Regions from separate parts of the Pseudomonas sp. LBUM1679 genome, predicted to be linked through region 1. Evidence: riboswitches for the same ligand, from Rfam matches in the RefSeq annotation. Region 1 holds a riboswitch; each other region holds the start of a gene.
What was found. Region 1 has a riboswitch for cobalamin ahead of ACA062_RS18360 (CbtB domain-containing protein). Riboswitches for the same ligand answer to the same signal wherever they lie in the genome.
Positions count from the first base shown of each region.

Region 2: it holds a riboswitch for cobalamin, as region 1 does, so the genes downstream of both, ACA062_RS12260 (ABC transporter substrate-binding protein) here and ACA062_RS18360 (CbtB domain-containing protein) in region 1, are expected to answer to the same signal.
Region 3: it holds a riboswitch for cobalamin, as region 1 does, so the genes downstream of both, cobO (cob(I)yrinic acid a,c-diamide adenosyltransferase) here and ACA062_RS18360 (CbtB domain-containing protein) in region 1, are expected to answer to the same signal.

Region 1 is NZ_CP166774.1:4,044,129-4,050,155, forward strand. Features, by position in the region: gene cobN (cobaltochelatase subunit CobN) at 1-2,173, opposite strand, end outside; gene cobW (cobalamin biosynthesis protein CobW) at 2,177-3,238, opposite strand; cobalamin riboswitch at 3,340-3,554, opposite strand; cobalamin riboswitch at 3,755-3,982, shown strand; gene ACA062_RS18360 (CbtB domain-containing protein) at 4,103-4,306, shown strand; gene ACA062_RS18365 (CbtA family protein) at 4,318-5,025, shown strand; gene ACA062_RS18370 (cobalamin biosynthesis protein) at 5,022-5,435, shown strand; gene cobM (precorrin-4 C(11)-methyltransferase) at 5,517-6,027, shown strand, end outside.
Region 2 is NZ_CP166774.1:2,648,995-2,655,021, reverse strand. Features, by position in the region: gene ACA062_RS12270 (TonB-dependent siderophore receptor) at 1-150, shown strand, start outside; gene ACA062_RS12265 (alpha/beta fold hydrolase) at 518-1,441, opposite strand; cobalamin riboswitch at 1,834-2,029, shown strand; gene ACA062_RS12260 (ABC transporter substrate-binding protein) at 2,172-3,185, shown strand; gene ACA062_RS12255 (FecCD family ABC transporter permease) at 3,182-4,198, shown strand; gene ACA062_RS12250 (ABC transporter ATP-binding protein) at 4,195-4,986, shown strand; gene ACA062_RS12245 (RidA family protein) at 5,258-5,638, shown strand; gene ACA062_RS12240 (quaternary amine ABC transporter ATP-binding protein) at 5,672-6,027, opposite strand, start outside.
Region 3 is NZ_CP166774.1:5,344,185-5,350,211, reverse strand. Features, by position in the region: gene ACA062_RS24210 (O-methyltransferase) at 1-447, shown strand, start outside; gene ACA062_RS24205 (PQQ-dependent sugar dehydrogenase) at 681-1,994, opposite strand; cobalamin riboswitch at 2,111-2,344, shown strand; gene cobO (cob(I)yrinic acid a,c-diamide adenosyltransferase) at 2,426-3,037, shown strand; gene ACA062_RS24195 (cobyrinic acid a,c-diamide synthase CobB) at 3,034-4,449, shown strand; gene bluB (5,6-dimethylbenzimidazole synthase) at 4,446-5,096, shown strand; gene cbiB (adenosylcobinamide-phosphate synthase CbiB) at 5,093-6,001, shown strand; gene cobD (threonine-phosphate decarboxylase CobD) at 5,994-6,027, shown strand, end outside.

The DNA of each region.
Region 1 (6,027 bases):
GCCCGTCGCCACGGGGAATCCGCAGCAAAGCCAACAAGGTATCAATGCGCAAACGCCCCGTCGGCGACTCGCCGAACACGTGCAGGCCATCGCGGATCTGCGACTCTTTCAAGTCGCACAAATAGGTGTCCAGGCGCGGCAGCCAGATCGCCGCATCGGCATCGCTGTCGAGTTTTTCATCCAGCTGCAGTTCGCGGTCGATATGGCTGTCGCGCACCAGTTGCAGAATGTCCCGCTGCAATTCCCGGGCACGCCGGGGATCGAGCAATTGCGCTTCGTAATATTCGTCGGCCAGCAATTCGAGGTTGCGCAGCGGCCCGTAGGTTTCGGCGCGGGTCAGCGGCGGCATCAGGTGATCGATGATCACCGCCTGGGTACGGCGCTTGGCCTGGGCGCCCTCGCCCGGGTCGTTGACGATAAACGGATAGATGTTCGGCAGCGGCCCGAGCAGCGCATCCGGCCAGCAATTTTCCGACAGACCGACGCCCTTGCCCGGCAGCCATTCAAGGTTGCCGTGCTTGCCGACATGAATCACGCCGTGGGCGCCATAGGTGTTGCGCAGCCAGAAATAGAACGCGAGATAGCCATGCGGTGGCACCAGGTCCGGGTCATGGTAGACCGCGCTTGGGTCGACCTGATAACCCCGGGCCGGTTGAATGCCGACGAAGGTCAGGCCCAAACGCAACCCGGCAATCATCATCCGCCCGCCGCGGAACATCGGATCGCTTTCAGGGCTGCCCCAGCGTTCCAGCACGGCCTGGCGGTTGGCGGCGGGGAGCGCGTCGAACATCCGCTGATAGTCGTCCAGTGCCAGGCTTTGCTGGCATGGTCGCTGGTCGAGGGTATCGAGATCGTTGCTGACGCCGCCGAGCAATTGCTGGATCAACGCGGTGCCGCTGTCGGGCAACCGGGCCGGTAGCGGATAACCTTCGTTATGCAGCGCACGCAGGATGTTCAGCGCGGCGGCAGGTGTGTCGAGGCCGACACCATTGCCGATGCGCCCATCGCGGGTCGGGTAGTTGGCCAGGATCAGCGCAATGCGTTTCTCGCCATTGGGCACCCGCGCCAGATCGATCCAGCGCCGCGCCAGTTCGGCGACGAAATCCATGCGTTCCGGTTGCGGTCGATAACACACCACGTCCGACTGACTGCGCTCGCTGCGCCAGGCCAGGTCCTTGAAACTGATCGGCCGGCTGATGATCCGTCCGTCCAGCTCCGGCAGCGCGATGTGCATCGCCAGATCCCGCGGACCGAGGCCCTGCTCGCTGGCGCGCCAACCGGGCTCGTTGTCTTGGGCGCAAATGGCCTGAATCACTGGAATATTGCGGCGAAACGGCCGCAACTGCGGCGCTTCGGGGCTGGACTGGGCGAAACCGGTGGTGTTGAGAATCACACCGGCAGCGACCTCATCCAGCAGGTCCTCGACCACGGCCAGGCAGCCGGGCTCTTTCAAACTGGCCACGGCAATCGGCAGCGGGTTAAGCCCCGCTGCCTGCAAGCGCTGGCAGAAAACATCGATGAAAGCGGTGTTCGCCGCCTGCAGATGCGAGCGGTAAAACAGCACGGCCGCTACCGGTTGATCGGCCTGCCAGTCGGCTTGCCAATCCTGCAGTGCGGCGGGGCTTTGTTGTGGATGGTAGATCGCCGTGCGCGCAAGGGTCTGCGGCTCGGCCCAGGCGTAGTCGCGATCCAGCCAACGATTGGCGAGACAGCGAAACATATCGAGGGCATTGGCCATGCCGCCCTGGCGCAGGTAATGCCAGAGTCGGTCGCGGTCTTGCGCAACCACAGTGCTCAGGTCGCTGAGTTCCGGGTCCGGACGATCATCGCCCGGCACCAGGATCAGCTGCACCCCGCGCCCGGACAACTCCACCAGCCGCTCGACGCCGTAACGCCAATAGGCGATGCCACCGTGCAGGGAAAGCAGAATGACCTTGGCGTGACGCAGGACCTGGTCGACATACAGGTCGACCGAGGCGTGATTCTGCACCTGCATCGGGTTGGCCAGGCGCACGCTCGGGTAATCGTCCGGCAACTGCTGCGCCGCTTCAGCGAGCAGCGCCAGGCTGGAGTCGCCGCTGCACAGGATCACCAACTCGGCGGGGGTCTGTCCAAGGTCGGCGATATTGTCATCCGATACGAAACCGCCGGGCTGGGTCCTGAGCAGGTGCATGGCTTAGACGCTGAGTGCGGCGCGCAATTGCGCTTCGAGCAGCGCCGCGTCCAGCGCCTGGCCGATCAACACCAAGCGCGTGGTGCGCGCTTCTTCGGCGCCCCACTGACGGTCGAAATGCTTGTCAAAGCGCGTGCCCACGCCCTGGATCAACAGGCGCATCGGCTTGCCCGGGATCGCGGCGAACCCTTTGACGCGCAGGATGCCGTGCTGGACCACCAGTTGGGTCAAGGCATCCAGCAGCAGGCTTTCGTCAGCTTGCGGCAGTTCGATGGAGATCGAATCGAAGGCGTCGTGGTCGTGATCGTCCTCGCCTTCATGGTGATGATCATGATGGCTGTGACGACTGTCGATGTGCGCTTCGGAACCGACACCGAGGCCGATCAGTACGTCCAGCGGCAGGCGGCCGCTGCTGGCTTCGATGACTTTCACCGCTGGCGGCAGTTCTTCGGCGACTTCCAGGCGCACACGGGCCAGGTCTTCAGGGCTGATCAGGTCGGCCTTGTTGAGGATCACCAGGTCGGCGCTGGCCAGTTGGTCGGCGAACAGTTCGTGCAGCGGCGATTCGTGGTCCAGGTTCGGGTCGAGTTTGCGCTGGGCGTCGACCTGGTCCGGGAAGGCGGCGAAGGTGCCGGCGGCGACAGCCGGGCTGTCGACCACGGTAATGACCGCGTCGACCGTGCAGGCGCTGCGGATTTCCGGCCACTGGAAGGCTTGCACCAGTGGTTTTGGCAGGGCCAGGCCCGAGGTTTCGATGAGAATGTGATCGAGGTCGCCGCGACGGGCCACCAATTCGCGCATCACCGGGAAGAATTCTTCCTGGACGGTGCAGCACAGGCAGCCGTTGGCCAGTTCGTAGACGCGGCCGCTGGCTTCTTCTTCAGTGCAGCCGATGGAGCACTGCTTGAGGATTTCGCCATCGATGCCCAGCTCGCCGAACTCGTTGACGATCACCGCGATGCGACGACCCTGGGCGTTGTCGAGCATGTGCCGCAGCAAGGTGGTCTTGCCCGAGCCGAGGAAGCCGGTAACGATGGTGACGGGAAGTTTGGCCAGTGTTTTCATCGGATGCCCTTTGGCAAGGTGGCGGGCATACGGGACGACAATCGCTGCGACGGATGTGCGCGCGCAAGAGTTCCGCCACCGGATCACCCCGCCCGGTTGTAGTGAGAATCTGTGTCGAGGCAGGTCTCCTGGCTGACGGTGTGCCGGGCTTGTGGGCCTGGCATTCGCTGCGCCTTCCCGCGAACCCGTTGCACAGGGTTTGCAGTGGCGTGGCAGCGAACATCACCGTTCACAGTTGCGGGGGCAGCCGCGGCATCGACCGCGTTCCCTTCTTAGCTTCGGCAGACGCCGAAGAACCTCGAATGCGCAAGGCTACGCATCGTGTGGAGGCGGGTCAATCGTTGAGCGGTACGCGTTCCCCTGTAGGAGCTGCCGAAGGCTGCGATCTTTTGATTTTGCTTATTAAAATCAAGATCAAAAGATCGCAGCCTTCGGCAGCTCCTACAAAGAGCCAATCATCATTCGGCTCCAGGTGAGAACCCTTGCCAATTGACGCCCAACCCCCGCCCATGCTCTCCTACACGCCTTGTTACGGGTGCCCTTCACAGGGTGAAACGGGAAACCGGTGAATCATGTGCTTTACTCAAGGCCATGTCAGTCCGGTGCTGCCCCCGCAACGGTAAGCGAGCGAAGCGTCAGATCCACTGTGCCAGCAGTTCGGCATGGGAAGGTGACGCTTGCAGGTACAGGCGCAAGCCTTGGCCCCTCGCGAGCCCGGAGACCGGCCCGCAACACAAAGTGACCATTACGATCACTGAATAACAAACCCGCGGTGGGCGGGCGCTGTTTGAACCTCTGCGTGCCCGGCTCGCAGGGGTCTTCCATGCGCTCTATTCACCCACTGACAGACCAGAGGGAAGCGCCATGTCGATCATCAGCAGCACCGGCAGCAACACGGACAAGAGCACCGCCAGCAGCACCACGACCCTGACTCAACGCCTGACCGCCGCCGCCTGTGCGTCGATCCTTGGCGCCTGCCTTGTGTATTTCGCCGGTTTCTCGCACATCGAGGCGGTGCACAATGCTGCGCACGACACCCGTCACAGCTCCGCCTTCCCGTGCCATTGAGACCTGTCGACATGATCAAGCGTATCGCGCAAACCGCAGGTTTCACTGGGCTGCTGGCCGCCCTGCTGCTGACCCTGCTGCAAAGTTTCTGGGTTTCGCCGCTGATTCTGCAGGCCGAGACCTACGAAAAATCCGAGCCGGCGGCTGTTGAAGTCCATGAGCACACCGCAGGTGCCGTCGCCGCTCACACCCATGATGCCGAGGCCTGGGAACCGGAAGACGGCTGGCAGCGCGTGCTGTCGACCACCGGTGGCAACCTGGTGGTAGCGGTCGGTTTCGCGTTGATGCTCGCCGGTCTCTACACTTTGCGCGCCCCGACCAGAACCTCTCAAGGCCTGCTCTGGGGCCTGGCCGGCTATGCGACCTTCGTGCTGGCGCCGACCCTCGGCCTGCCGCCTGAATTGCCGGGGACTGCCGCGGCCGATCTGGCGCAACGGCAGACCTGGTGGATCGGCACTGCCGCCTCCACCGCGGCCGGCATCGCCCTGATCGTGTTCAGTCGTCATTGGCTGATGAAGATCCTCGGTGTCGCCATCCTTGCCGTGCCACACGTGATTGGCGCGCCACAACCGGAAGTTCATTCGATGCTCGCGCCGCAAGCGCTCGAGTCGCAGTTCAAAATCGCTTCGCAGCTGACCAACGTCGCGTTCTGGCTGGCCCTGGGCCTGATCAGCGCCTGGTTGTTCCGCCGCAAAAGCGATGGCCAATACCACGCATGACGGATAACAGCACCGTGCCGACCCTGGTGGTCGGCCTGGGCTGCCAGCGCGGCTGCCCCGTGAGTACGTTGCGGGCATTGCTCGACCAGGCGCTGCAGGCTCATCGCATCGAGCTACACCAGGTCAAGGCACTGGCCAGCATCGACCTGAAGCGCGAAGAACCGGGCCTCATCGAACTGGCCGCACAGCTCGCGCTGCCGCTGATGTATTTCAGCAGCGAACAATTGGCCGGTTACCAGCCGCAACTCAGCCACCGCTCGGACATCGCGTTCGAACGCACCGGCTGTTACGGCGTCGCGGAAAGTGCCGCCCTGGCCCTGGCCGAACAACTGGCCCAGGCGCCGGCGAAGCTGCTGATTTCACGACAGAAATATGCCCAGGCCACCCTCGCGTTGGCTGGCGCTGCATAAAACCCCCGACAATCCCCGCCTTCGATCATGAGCAATCTTCATCTGAAGCCTTGCCCAGGCCCTTTTTCACAGGAACCGACGATGACTGTCTATTTCATTGGCGCAGGCCCCGGCGACCCGGAACTGATCACCATCAAAGGCCAACGGCTGATCCGCAGCTGCCCGGTGATCATCTATGCCGGCTCCCTGGTGCCCGCCGCCGTACTCGAAGGTCATCAGGCCGAACAACTGGTGAACAGCGCCGAACTGCACCTGGAACAGATCATCGAACTGATCAAGTGCGCCCATGCCAAGGGCCAGGATGTGGCGCGGGTGCATTCCGGCGATCCGAGCCTGTATGGCGCCATCGGCGAGCAGATCCGCTACCTGCGTGAACTCGATATTGCCTTTGAAATCATTCCCGGTGTGACCGCGACAGCGGCCTGTGCGGCCCTGCTGGGTGCGGAGTTGACCTTGCCGGACGTGTCACAGAGCGTGATTCTGACCCGCTACGCCGACAAGACGACGATGCCGGCCGGCGAAGAGTTGGGCAGCCTGGCGCAGCATGGGGCAACCATGGCGATCCATCTGGGGGTCAATCATCTGCAGAAGA
Region 2 (6,027 bases), 1.4 Mb from region 1:
ATCGACGGTTACGACACGGTGTTCCGCCTGACCGTGGACAACCTGTTCGACAAGCGATACTGGCGTGATGCCGGCGAATACATGGGCGACGGCTACCTGTTCCAGGGCGCGCCCCTGACGGCCCGGTTGAGCGCCTCGATCAACTTCTGATGGTTGCGCCACTTATCGTTTCAGTCGAGGAACCTGCCTTGCCCGATCTGGTTGCAGGGCGTCTTCGCCCTGCTGCAAGGTCACGGTTGGTGGCGCTGGAGCCAGGGCGGCCTGATCCATGGCAAGGTGCGGGTGGCGCGGCTCCGCGTCCGCTGGAAGAGGTTTGTCGGGTGCTCTGAGAAAGCCCTTATTACTCCGGGGGCGGCCAACCGACTGGCCTGATATTCAGGTGCACGCGTATTCCCCCCTGTAGGAGCTGGCTTGCCAGCGAAGGCGGTGTGTCAGTCGATATATGTATTGGCTGATAGACCGCTTTCGCTGGCAAGCCAGCTCCTACAGGGGAATGTGTGCCAGGCGGGTATTGGCCTCAGCCTCTCACTGCTGCTGCCGCTCCTATCGCTGCCTTCTCCATGCAGTACGGCATCGCTGATGAACCATTGCCCATCACCTGACCCCGCGTCGCCGACCCTGGCTGCAAAAAACCGAGCAAGGCCTGCCGGGTTTCCTGCCAGGCTGCCGGGTGTTCCATATCGAGGAAGTGCCCGGCGTTCGCGACGGTATGGAACCGGGACTGAGGGGCATGTTTGACGAACAGCCGGGCGTCTTGCGCCGAGGTGTATTCATCCCATTCGCCGTTGACAAACAGCAGCGGGATTTCGATCGCATCGGCACAGGCGACGTAGCAGTGGGTGTCCTGGGTCAGCACCTCATGCACATGGAAGTGCATCTGCCGGTATTCGTGCTCCGCCAGGCTGCTGACATGGCGGTGATTAAAGCGTTTGAACAGCGATGGCAGGTGCTTGCCAATCGTCCCGTTGATCAAGCGCCCGACATTGAGACGATCGCAGGCCTGGAGACAGTGCAGGCCGCGCTCCAGGTAATCGCGCATCGGCGTATTGATCCGCGCGGCGAATGAACTGATGACCGCCCTCTCGATTCGTCGCGGCCGCTGGGCCAGCGCCAACAAAGTCGCCGCACCGCCCCAGGAAAATGACAGCACATGCTGCGCACCGAAGTGTTCGATCAATTCCAGCAGTATCGCTGCCTCGTCTTCCTTGCGGATCGGATCGCCGTGGAGGTTGTGTCGTTTCGACTGACCGGCATAGGGCTGGTCGTAGAGGACCACATTGAAGTGCGGCTGCAGGTAACGCACCGTCTGCGCAAAGGACGCGGTTGTCGCCAGCGAGCCGTTGACCAGAATGATGGTCTTGTCAGCGGCGGCGTTGAGATAGTGTTCGGTATAAATCTTGTACTTATCGCAAATCTCGACGATGGCGGTGTTCGGCATCATGTCATTTTCTTCCTTGAACCCGTTGGACTGAGCGCACAGCGTGAGGAATGCCCACAGGGCCATATCGCAGAAAGCAGTAGTGGTGGAACCGACAGCGAAGTGCCAGGTAAATACATTAAAAGCTCAAGGTGGTGTTCAAACGTCAACGCATAGACCTCCTGGGGTTTAACCTGGCATCACGGGCCAGCGGCGACAGCGGCGACAGCGCGAGCGTGTCACGCAGCGCCCTGTGACCGATGAGTCACTGACTGACCAGAGCTTCAGAGTTAAGCAGGGATTTCCCGGTCTGCAAGCATGTGCAGCGCTTTGGTGCTGATTTACCTTCAACGCGCACTTGCACCCTGGAATCGGCACACCAGAAAAAAATACTGGACCGTTGGCCGGCATGATCGACTACCATGCCGGCCGCCGGTTTCCACATGGGATTAATAGGGAATCCGAGATGCCCGACACGGCATCAATCGGAACTGCCCCCGCAACTGTAGGTGCTGAGCCTGCTCCTGAACTGCCACTGGGATCGCTTCCGGGAAGGCTGGAGCCAGGCGCCGACGCATCAGTCAGGAGACCTGCCGGCCAAGCAAATCACTAACCGGCGGGGTGTCCGGGAAGGACATCCTTGCGCCGTGCGTCACCTGTGGTGAGCGCTACGTCAGAGCTTTAACGCCAGCGTTCGATGATGTGTTTCCAGTCCGTACCCCTGCTCCGAGTACGGTCAACTGGAGATTGCGTCATGCTGCTGTCACGCCTTGCCACCCTCGTCACCGCCCTGGGTCTGTCCACCCTCGCCCATGCGGCCCCGACCCACTATCCCCTGACGGTCGAGAACTGCGGCAGCACCCTGACTTTCGCGCAGGCACCGAGCCGCGCCGTGACCATCGGCCAGGCCGGCACCGAAATGCTCTACGCCATGGGGCTTGCCCCCACGCTGGTCGGCACCTCGCTGTGGTTCAACGATGTGCTGGCCAAGTACAAGACAGAGAACGACCGAATCCAACGCCTGGCCGATAACGAGCCGAGTTTCGAGGCGGTGATCGGCCAACGCCCGCAACTGGTGGCCGTGGAACTGGAGTGGATGGTCGGCCCGCAAGGCGTGGTCGGTACCCGCGAGCAGTTTCACGAACTGCAGATCCCGACCTACCTGATGCCCTCCGACTGCGAAGCCAAGGACAATCTGGTCGGCGCCGACGGCACACGGCTGGAGGCGTTTCGCATCGACAGCATTTACAAGAGCATCAGCCAATTGGCCGAGATCTTCGATGTGCAGGAACGTGGCCGGCAGTTGAACGACGAACTCAAGGCCAGTCTGGCGAAGTCGGTCGCCACGGTGCAGGACAAGGACCTGGAGCACACCAGTGCGCTGTTCTGGTTCTCCAGTGCCAGTCTGGATATCGACCCTTATGTCGCCGGACACAAGGGCATTCCCGACTTCATGCTCAACACCCTGGGCGTGCGTAACGTGGTGCAATCCGACGAAGAATGGCCGACCGTTGGCTGGGAAACCATCGCCAAGGCCAACCCGACTTTCCTGGTCATCGCACGAATGGATCGCCGGCGCTTCCCCGCTGACGACCACCTCAAGAAACTGGCATTCCTGCGCAGCGACCCGGTGACCCGCAACATGGACGCGGTGAAAAACAACCGCATCATCATCCTCGACGCCATGGCCATGCAGGCCAGCGTCAGAATGTTCGACGGTCTGGCCACCCTGGCATCAGCCATCGACGGCTATGACCTGCCAAAATGACCAGGACGCTGATTCGCACAGTGCTGGCCGTTGTGACCCTGCTGCTGGCCGTCATTGCCGGTGTGGCCATCGGTGAAACGCCCATCGCTCCGGGTGTGGTGTTCCAGGTGCTGGCCAATAAACTGTGGGCTGCCGGTCATGTCCTCGACCCGATCGACGAAGGCATCGTCTGGAATTACCGCCTGACCCGCGCGCTGGTGGCGGCGGCCTGCGGTGCGGGTCTGGCCACTTGCGGGGTGATCCTGCAATCGCTGTTGCGCAACCCGCTGGCCGATCCCTACCTGCTCGGCATCTCCGCCGGCGCCTCGACGGGTGCGGTATTGGTGGCGTTGCTGGGCCTGGGGGCCGGGCTGATTTCGCTGTCGGTCGGCGCGTTTGCCGGGGCCGTTGCCGCCTTCGCCGTGGTGGTGTTGCTGGCCCGTGCCAGCGGTTCGCCCGGCGGCACCTCGCAGATCATCCTCGCGGGGATTGCCGGTTCGCAGCTATTCAATGCGCTCACGGCGTTTCTGATCACCCAATCGGCCAGTTCCGAACAGGCCCGGGGCATCATGTTCTGGTTGCTCGGCAACCTCAGCGGGGTGCGCTGGCCGTCGGTGTGGCTGGCCGTCCCGGTGGCAGTGGCCGGTCTTGTGGTTTGCCTGTGGCATCGGCGGGCGCTGGACGCCTTCACCTTTGGCGCCGACTCGGCCGCCTCGCTCGGCATCCCGGTACGCCGCGTGCAATTGCTGCTGATCAGCTGCGCCGCACTGGTGACGGCAGTGATGGTCTCGATTGTCGGCTCCATCGGGTTCGTCGGGCTGGTGATTCCCCATGCCGTGCGACTGCTGCTGGGCACCCGGCATGCGCGCCTGCTGCCGGCTAGTGCGCTGGGTGGTGCCCTGTTTCTGATCGCCGCCGATGTCCTGTCCCGGACATTGATCAAAGGCCAGGTGATCCCGGTCGGGGTCATCACGGCATTGGTCGGCGCTCCGGTGTTCGCATTGATCCTGATCGGCCGGAGGAATGCCCGATGAATGCCGTCACACCTGTTATCGGCGAATCCGTGCTGAGTTGTTCCGGCCTCGGTTTCCACGTCCGCGACGCTGAGTTGCTGCACGATATCCACCTGGACATCCGTCGTGGCGAGACCTTGGGCATCGTCGGGCCCAACGGTTCGGGAAAATCCACGCTGCTCAAACTGCTGGCCGGCGTGCGCACCCCGAGCCGGGGTGACATTCACCTCAACGGCCAGCGCCTCAAGGCACTCTCTCGGCGAACCATCGCGCAAACCCTGGCGGTGGTTGAGCAACAGGCCGACACGCTGGATGCCATCAACGTGTTTGATGCCGTCGCCCTGGGCCGGACGCCGTGGTTGTCGGCCTTGAGTCCGTGGTCGAACGAGGACGCTGCCATCGTCCAGCAGGCGCTGTGCGACGTCGATGCGGCGCACCTGAAAAACCGGACCTGGCACAGCCTGTCCGGCGGTGAACGCCAGCGTGTGCACATCGCTCGCGCCCTGGCCCAGCGCCCGCAGATCCTGTTGCTGGACGAACCGACCAATCACCTGGATATCCAGCACCAGCTCGCGATCCTGAACGTGGTACAGGCGCTTCCGGTGACGACATTGATCGCCCTGCATGACCTGAACCAGGCGCTGACCTGTGATCGCCTGGCGATACTGGAACGGGGGCGACTGGTGGCCCTCGGCAAGCCGCTGGAGGTGCTGACCCCGCAGCGCTTGCTGGATACGTTTGGTGTGCACGCGCATTACCTGATCGACCCATTCGACGGTGCGCGGATTCTGCGGCTTCGTTCTGTTTGACTCGCCCAACCATCCCCTTGTAGGAGCTGTCGAGCGAAGCGAGGCTGCGATCTTTTGATCTTGATCTTCTCAGCGATCTCGAAAAGATCAAGATCAAAAGATCGCAGCCTGCGGCAGCTCCTACATTGACCGCGTCCGGCGCCATTTCACGATGCCTTCGTGACGGCATACCATGATGTTTACGGTACAGTGGTCGAGGTAGAATCAACGGCCTTCGCCCTACACAAAGGCGCAAGACCGCCACCTCATCACCCCTCGACAAGAGCTCCCCATGGCAAACCACGACATCACCTTCATCCCCGACCCGGACGCGGACTCCATCTCCTCCGACGTCGCCGGTTTCGGCGGCCTGCTGGTCTCCACCCAGATCCCTACCCGTGCCGATGGCAGCCTGGAACTCGGCGGCATCGTCGAGCAAAGCGAGTGCACTCTGCAGGCACTGAAGATCGCGCTGGAGCGCGCCGGCAGCTCGATGGATCGGGTCCTGCACCTGACCATCTACCTCACCGACATGGCCGACCGCGCCGCCTTCAACGAGGTTTACCAGCGCTTCTTCGCCAAGCCCTGGCCGGTGCGCGCCGCCGTTGGCGTGGCCGCTTTGGCGGTGGAAGGCATGCGCGTGGAAGTCACCGCCATGGCAGCCAAGGGCTGACCGCGCACGGACTGTTTTGCTTTTCGCTGATAATCAGTCCTCTGTGAGCCGTGTCGCTTCCGGCACGGCTCTCGACTGAACCACCGGCGACGCCTCGCTAACCGTCGAGGTGACCATGGTCGCGATAATCGACTTCAGCGCCAACTGCCCCACAGGCTGCCCCCGTCCATCCGTGACCACCAGCTCATCGAGCCCCGCTTCAACCAGGCGCTGGACCGCCGACTCCAGGGAGGTGCCCATGGCGACTGCCAGTGTTGCGCCGGGCTTCACCCCGACAAACGGCCGCATGATGGCCTCGACGCTGATCACCCGCCCGCGGTTCACTTCCTTGACGAAGTTGGCAATGTAATCGTCGGCCGGACTCATGACGATCTCCTGCCGGGTGCCCT
Region 3 (6,027 bases), 1.3 Mb from region 1:
TTCACCGGTTACAGCGCCTTGTGCATGGCGGCGGCGTTGCCGGATGACGGTTCGCTGATCTGCTGTGATATTCCTGGCGATTACAACGCTACTGCGCGCCGTTACTGGCAGGAAGCGGGTCTGGCGGGGCGGATTGACCTACGGTTGGCGCCGGCGCTGGAAACTCTGGCCCGGCTGGATCAACCAGGGCAGTTCGACCTGGTCTTCATCGATGCCGACAAGGCCAATTACCCGAGCTATCTGGAGCATGCGTTGCGTTTGCTGCGGGTCGGTGGTCTGGCGGTGTTTGATAACACCCTGTGGAGCGGGCGGGTGCTTGAGGACAATCCCGACAGCGCAGACACCCGGGCCATCCAGGCACTCAATCTGGCCTTGAAGGATGACGTGCGGGTGGATCTGTCGTTGTTGCCGCTGGGGGATGGATTGACCTTGTGCCGCAAGCGCTAGGCAGGCGATTTTTGGGTGGCATTGATGGCCTCTTCGCCGGCAAGCCGGTCTCGCTCCCACAGGGATCTCTGTTGACCACAGAAATTGTGAGCGCCCGAGATCCCTGTGGGAGCGGGCTTGCCCGCGATTGCGGTGGGTCAGGCAGCATCAATGTTGAATGTGCCGACCTCATCGTCGGAACGCCGCCCGGGGCAAGCCCGCTCCCACAGGGTTATGCGTTTACAGCAATGACGTCATTTAACTGCCGACACCCGCCACACCTTGTTCCCCACATCATCCGCCACCAGCAAATCGCCCTGCTGATCGATCACCACCCCCACCGGACGGCCCATGGCTTTTTCGTCGTCGGTGAGGAACCCGGTGAGCACATCGACCGGTTGCCCCACCGGTTTGCCCGCGTTGAATGGCACGAAAATCACTTTGTAGCCACTGTGCGGGTCGCGGTTCCACGAGCCGTGCTGGCCGATGAATGCGCCCTCCTTGAACTGCGACGGCAGGGTGTTGCCTTCAGCAAAGGTCAGGCCCAGCGATGCCGTATGCGGGCCCACTGCGTAGTCCGGCGCAATGGCCTTGGCCACCAGGTCAGGATTCTGCGGGGTCACGCGTGCATCGACATGTTGTCCGTAATAGCTGTACGGCCAGCCGTAGAACCCGCCGTCCTTCACCGAAGTGATGTAGTCCGGTACCAGGTCGCTGCCGATTTCGTCGCGCTCATTGACGGCGGTCCACAGCGCGCCGCTCTGGGGCTCCCAGGCGAGGCCGTTGGGATTGCGGATCCCCGAAGCGAAGATCCGATGGTTGCCGGTGGCGCGATCCACTTCCCAGATCGCCGCGCGACCTTCTTCCTGGTCCATGCCGTTTTCGGCGACATTGCTGTTGGAACCCACCGTCACGTACAGCTTGCTCCCGTCCTTGCTGGCGATGACGTTTTTGGTCCAGTGATGATTGAGTGTGCCGCCCGGCAGATCGACCACTTTGATCGGTGGCGACTTGATCGCCGTTTCACCATTTTCATAGTGGAAACGCAGCAAGCGGTCCGTATCGGCAACGTACAGGTCAGTGCCGACCAGGGTCATGCCGAACGGCGAATTGAGGTTTTCCAGGAACACCGTACGGGTTTCGGCGATGCCGTCGTGGTCCTTGTCCCGCAGCAGCGTGATGCGGTTCGGGCTCGGTACGGCTGCACCGGCACGGCCCATGACTTTTTTCATGACCCAGCCTTTGACGCCTTTGCCATCATCGGGCTTCGGTGGCGCATTGGTTTCGGCAACCAGCACGTCGCCGTTGGGCAACACGTAGAGCCAGCGCGGGTGATCGAGACCTTCGGCAAAGGCGGCGACCTGGGTTCCCGTCGCCGCGACGGGTTTTGCACCGTCCGGCCAGCCGATCGCCGGGGCGATGTTCACCGTCGGGATCAGAGTCTTGTTCGGTTCTGGCAGCTTGGGCGACGGTCCGGTGCCGTCCATGACTTGCAGGCTGGAGGTTTCACCACAGGCGGCGAGCCCTCCGGCGAGCGCGATGACGAGAACGAGCTGGGGCTTGCGCATGCTGATCTTCCCTATGGACGCGTTGATACAATCATAGAGGAGCCGGGAGGCGCGATGGTTCAACCGGTCAGCCGCGGGGCGCTTTCTCAATTGACGCTCCACCCCCAACCCTCTAACCTTCGCGGCTTGTTTCAGGTGCTCTGTGGCCATGGCCGACAGAGTGAAACAGGGAAGTCGGTGAGTGATGGTCTTCGAACGATGAAGCGTCATGATCCCGACGCTGCCCCCGCAACGGTAAATGAGTGAAGACTGCGCCTTGAGCCACTGTGTCGAAAGCCGACATGGGAAGGCGCGCAGTCAGGCCAGCGCCGCTCATGAGCCCGGAGACCGGCCTGATTCATCCAGCGGCATCACGGTGGGCGATGCCAGGCTTTTTGCCGTCTATTCTTGTGCCTGCCCGCCGTTATCCAGCCTCAACGGAGAGCTCCCCCATGACTGATACCCCCGATCGTGATGAACGTCACCTGGCGCGCATGCTGCGCAAAAAAGCCGTGATCGATGAACGCATCGCCAATTCCCCGAACGAATGCGGCCTGCTGCTGGTGCTGACCGGCAACGGCAAAGGCAAGAGCAGCTCGGCCTTTGGCATGCTCGCCCGGTCCCTGGGCCATGGCATGCAGTGTGGCGTGGTGCAGTTCATCAAGGGCCGCAACAGCACCGGCGAAGAACTGTTCTTCCGCCGTTTTCCAGAGCAGGTGCGGTTTCATGTGATGGGCGAAGGCTTCACCTGGGAAACCCAGGATCGTCAGCGTGATATCGCGGCCGCCGAAGCCGCCTGGGCAGTGTCCCGGGAACTGTTGAGCGATCCGTCCATCGGCCTGGTGGTGCTGGATGAGTTGAACATCGCGCTCAAGCACGGTTATCTCGACCTCGATCAGGTGCTCAGCGACTTGCAGGCGCGTCCGCCGATGCAGCATGTGGTGGTCACCGGTCGCGGCGCCAAACCGGAAATGATCGAGCTGGCCGACACCGTCACGGAAATGGGGGTGATCAAGCACGCGTTCCAGGCCGGTATCAAAGCGCAAAAAGGCGTCGAATTGTGAGCCAACCACGTCATTGCCCGGCGGTCTTGATTGCCGCGCCGGCCTCCGGTCAGGGCAAGACCACCGTCACTGCCGCACTGGCCCGGTTGCACCGCAATCAGGGGCGCAAGGTCCGGGTCTTCAAGTGCGGCCCGGACTTCCTCGACCCGATGATTCTCGAGCGCGCCAGCGGTGCGCCGGTGTATCAACTGGACATGTGGATGGTCGGCGAGCAGGAAAGTCGTCGACTGCTGTGGGAAGCCGCAGCTGTTGCCGACCTGATCCTGATCGAAGGGGTCATGGGGCTGTTCGACGGTACGCCGTCCAGCGCCGACCTGGCGCGGCACTTCGGGGTGCCGGTGCTGGGCGTGATCGATGGCACTGCCATGGCGCAGACCTTTGGCGCACTGGCCCTGGGACTGGCGCGCTATCAGCCGGACTTGCCGTTTGCCGGTGTATTGGCCAACCGCGTGGGCACGGTGCGGCATGCGCAATTGCTCGAGGGCAGCCTGACTGAAGGCTTGCGCTGGTACGGCGCCTTGTCCCGGGAAACCGGGATCGAATTGCCGAGCCGACACCTGGGGCTGGTTCAGGCCAGCGAGCTCAATGATCTCGATCTGCGCCTTGATGCGGCGGCCGAATCACTGGCCAACAGTTGCGATGTTGCGCTGCCGCCGCCCGTGGAATTCGCCGCTCCTGAAGTGATCGCCGCCAAGCCATTGTTGGCTGGCGTGCGGATCGCAGTGGCCCGTGACGAAGCCTTTGCCTTCACCTATGGCGCGAGCCTGGACCTGCTGCGAGCCATGGGCGCCGAGTTGCTGTTTTTCTCGCCGATCCGGGATGCCGGATTGCCGGAGGCGGACAGTCTGTACCTGCCGGGTGGTTATCCGGAATTGCACCATGTGGCGCTGTCACAGAACACATCGATGCTCGATGCGATTCGCGCTCACCATGCCGCGGGCAAACCGTTGCTGGCCGAGTGTGGCGGGATGTTGTATCTGCTGGATTCGTTGACCGATGTCGAAGGCACTCGTGCTGAGTTGGTCGGCTTGCTGGCCGGGGATGCGGTGATGCAGAAGCGTCTGGCTGCATTGGCCCTGCAGGCGGTGGAACTGCCGGAAGGGTTGCTGCGTGGGCACACTTATCATCATTCGCTGACCAGTACCGGGCTTGAGCCGGTTGCCCGTGGGTTGAGCCCGAATGGCGGGCGTGGGGCGGAGGCGGTTTATCGTCTGGGGCGGATGACGGCCTCTTATGTGCATTTTTATTTTCCGTCCAATCCATTGGCGATTGCCGCATTGTTCGCGCCTGACCTTGACGCCGCCATCGCGAGCAAGTCGGATCGCCGCATCGTCGCTCCCACATTAGAAAGTGTGTTGCCTGAACAAACGCGGTCAACTGTAGGAGCTGGCTTGCCAGCGAAGAGGCCATGACCGACAACGCATTCTCCCAAGCCGAACGCGCAGCGGTTTACCGTGCCATCGCCGAACGCCGCGACATGCGCCACTTCAGCGGCGGCACCGTCGAGCCCGAACTACTGCGACGCCTGCTCGAAGCCGCCCACCAGGCCCCGAGCGTGGGCCTGATGCAGCCCTGGCGCTTCATCCGCATCAGCGACCGCGCCCTGCGCGGCAAGATCCAACAGCTGGTGGAAGAAGAGCGCATCCGCACCGCCGAAGCCCTCGGTGAGCGCAGCGACGAATTCATGAAGCTCAAGGTCGAAGGCATCAACGACTGCGCCGAAGTGTTGGTCGCCGCGCTGATGGACGATCGCGATCGGCATATCTTCGGCCGCCGCACCTTGCCGGAGATGGACATGGCCTCCTTGTCCTGCGCGATCCAGAACCTGTGGCTGGCGTCCCGTGCCGAAGGACTGGGCATGGGCTGGGTCTCTTTGTTCGAGCCGCAAGCCCTGGCCGCCTTGCTGGAAATGCCCATTGGCGCCAAGCCGTTGGCCGTGCTGTGCCTGGGTCCGGTCCAGGCGTTTTATCCAGCGCCGATGCTGGCCCTGGAAGGCTGGGCGCAAGCGCGTGAGCTTAGCGAATTGCTGTATGAAAATTATTGGGGAGTGAGTCAATGAGTGTGGCGTTGTTGAGTGTCGCCGCGGTGGCGCTGGATGCGCTGCTGGGTGAGCCCAAACGCTGGCATCCGCTGGTGGCGTTCGGCCGTTTTGCCGAGCGCATCGAACAACGTTTCAATAGCGAAGGTCGCGGCTGGCGCAGTCACGGCGTCACCGCCTGGGTCATCGCGGTCGTGCCGCTGACCTTGCTGGCCACGGCGTTTTCCTGGGCGCCTTATGTCGGCTGGATCGTCGAAATTCTCGCGCTCTATTGTGCCCTCGGCATGCGCAGCCTCGGTGAACACGTCGAGCCAGTGGCCAAGGCGCTGCGCAGCGATGATATTGAAGAAGCACGCAAACGCGTGGGGTATCTGGTCAGCCGCCAGACCAGCGAACTGGATAAAACCGAAGTCGCCCGGGCTGCCACCGAATCGGTGCTGGAGAACGGCAGCGACGCGGTATTTGCCGCGCTGTTCTGGTTCGCCGTGGCGGGGGTGCCCGGCGTGGTGTTGTATCGCCTGAGCAACACCCTCGATGCGATGTGGGGTTACCGTAACGACCGCTTCGAACGTTTCGGCTGGGCCGCGGCCAAGATCGATGACGTGCTCAACTATATTCCCGCACGCCTGGTGGCGTTGACCTACGCGCTGCTCGGCAAGACTCGCCTGGCGTTGAAGTGCTGGCGCACCCAGGGGCCGACCTGGGACAGCCCGAATGCCGGGCCGGTGATGGCCGCCGGGGCTGGCGCGCTCGGCGTCGAGCTGGGCGGGGCGGCGATCTATCACGGTGAACTGCATCAGCGTCCGCAACTGGGTGAAGGCCCGCCGGCGGATGCCGACTCCATCGACCGTGGCTGGCAATTGGTCCAGCGCGGGGTATGGTTATGGTTGCTGATTCTTTGCGTGGGGGCTGAATTCCATGCTTGAGCACGGAGGTCGATTGCGCAAGGCGG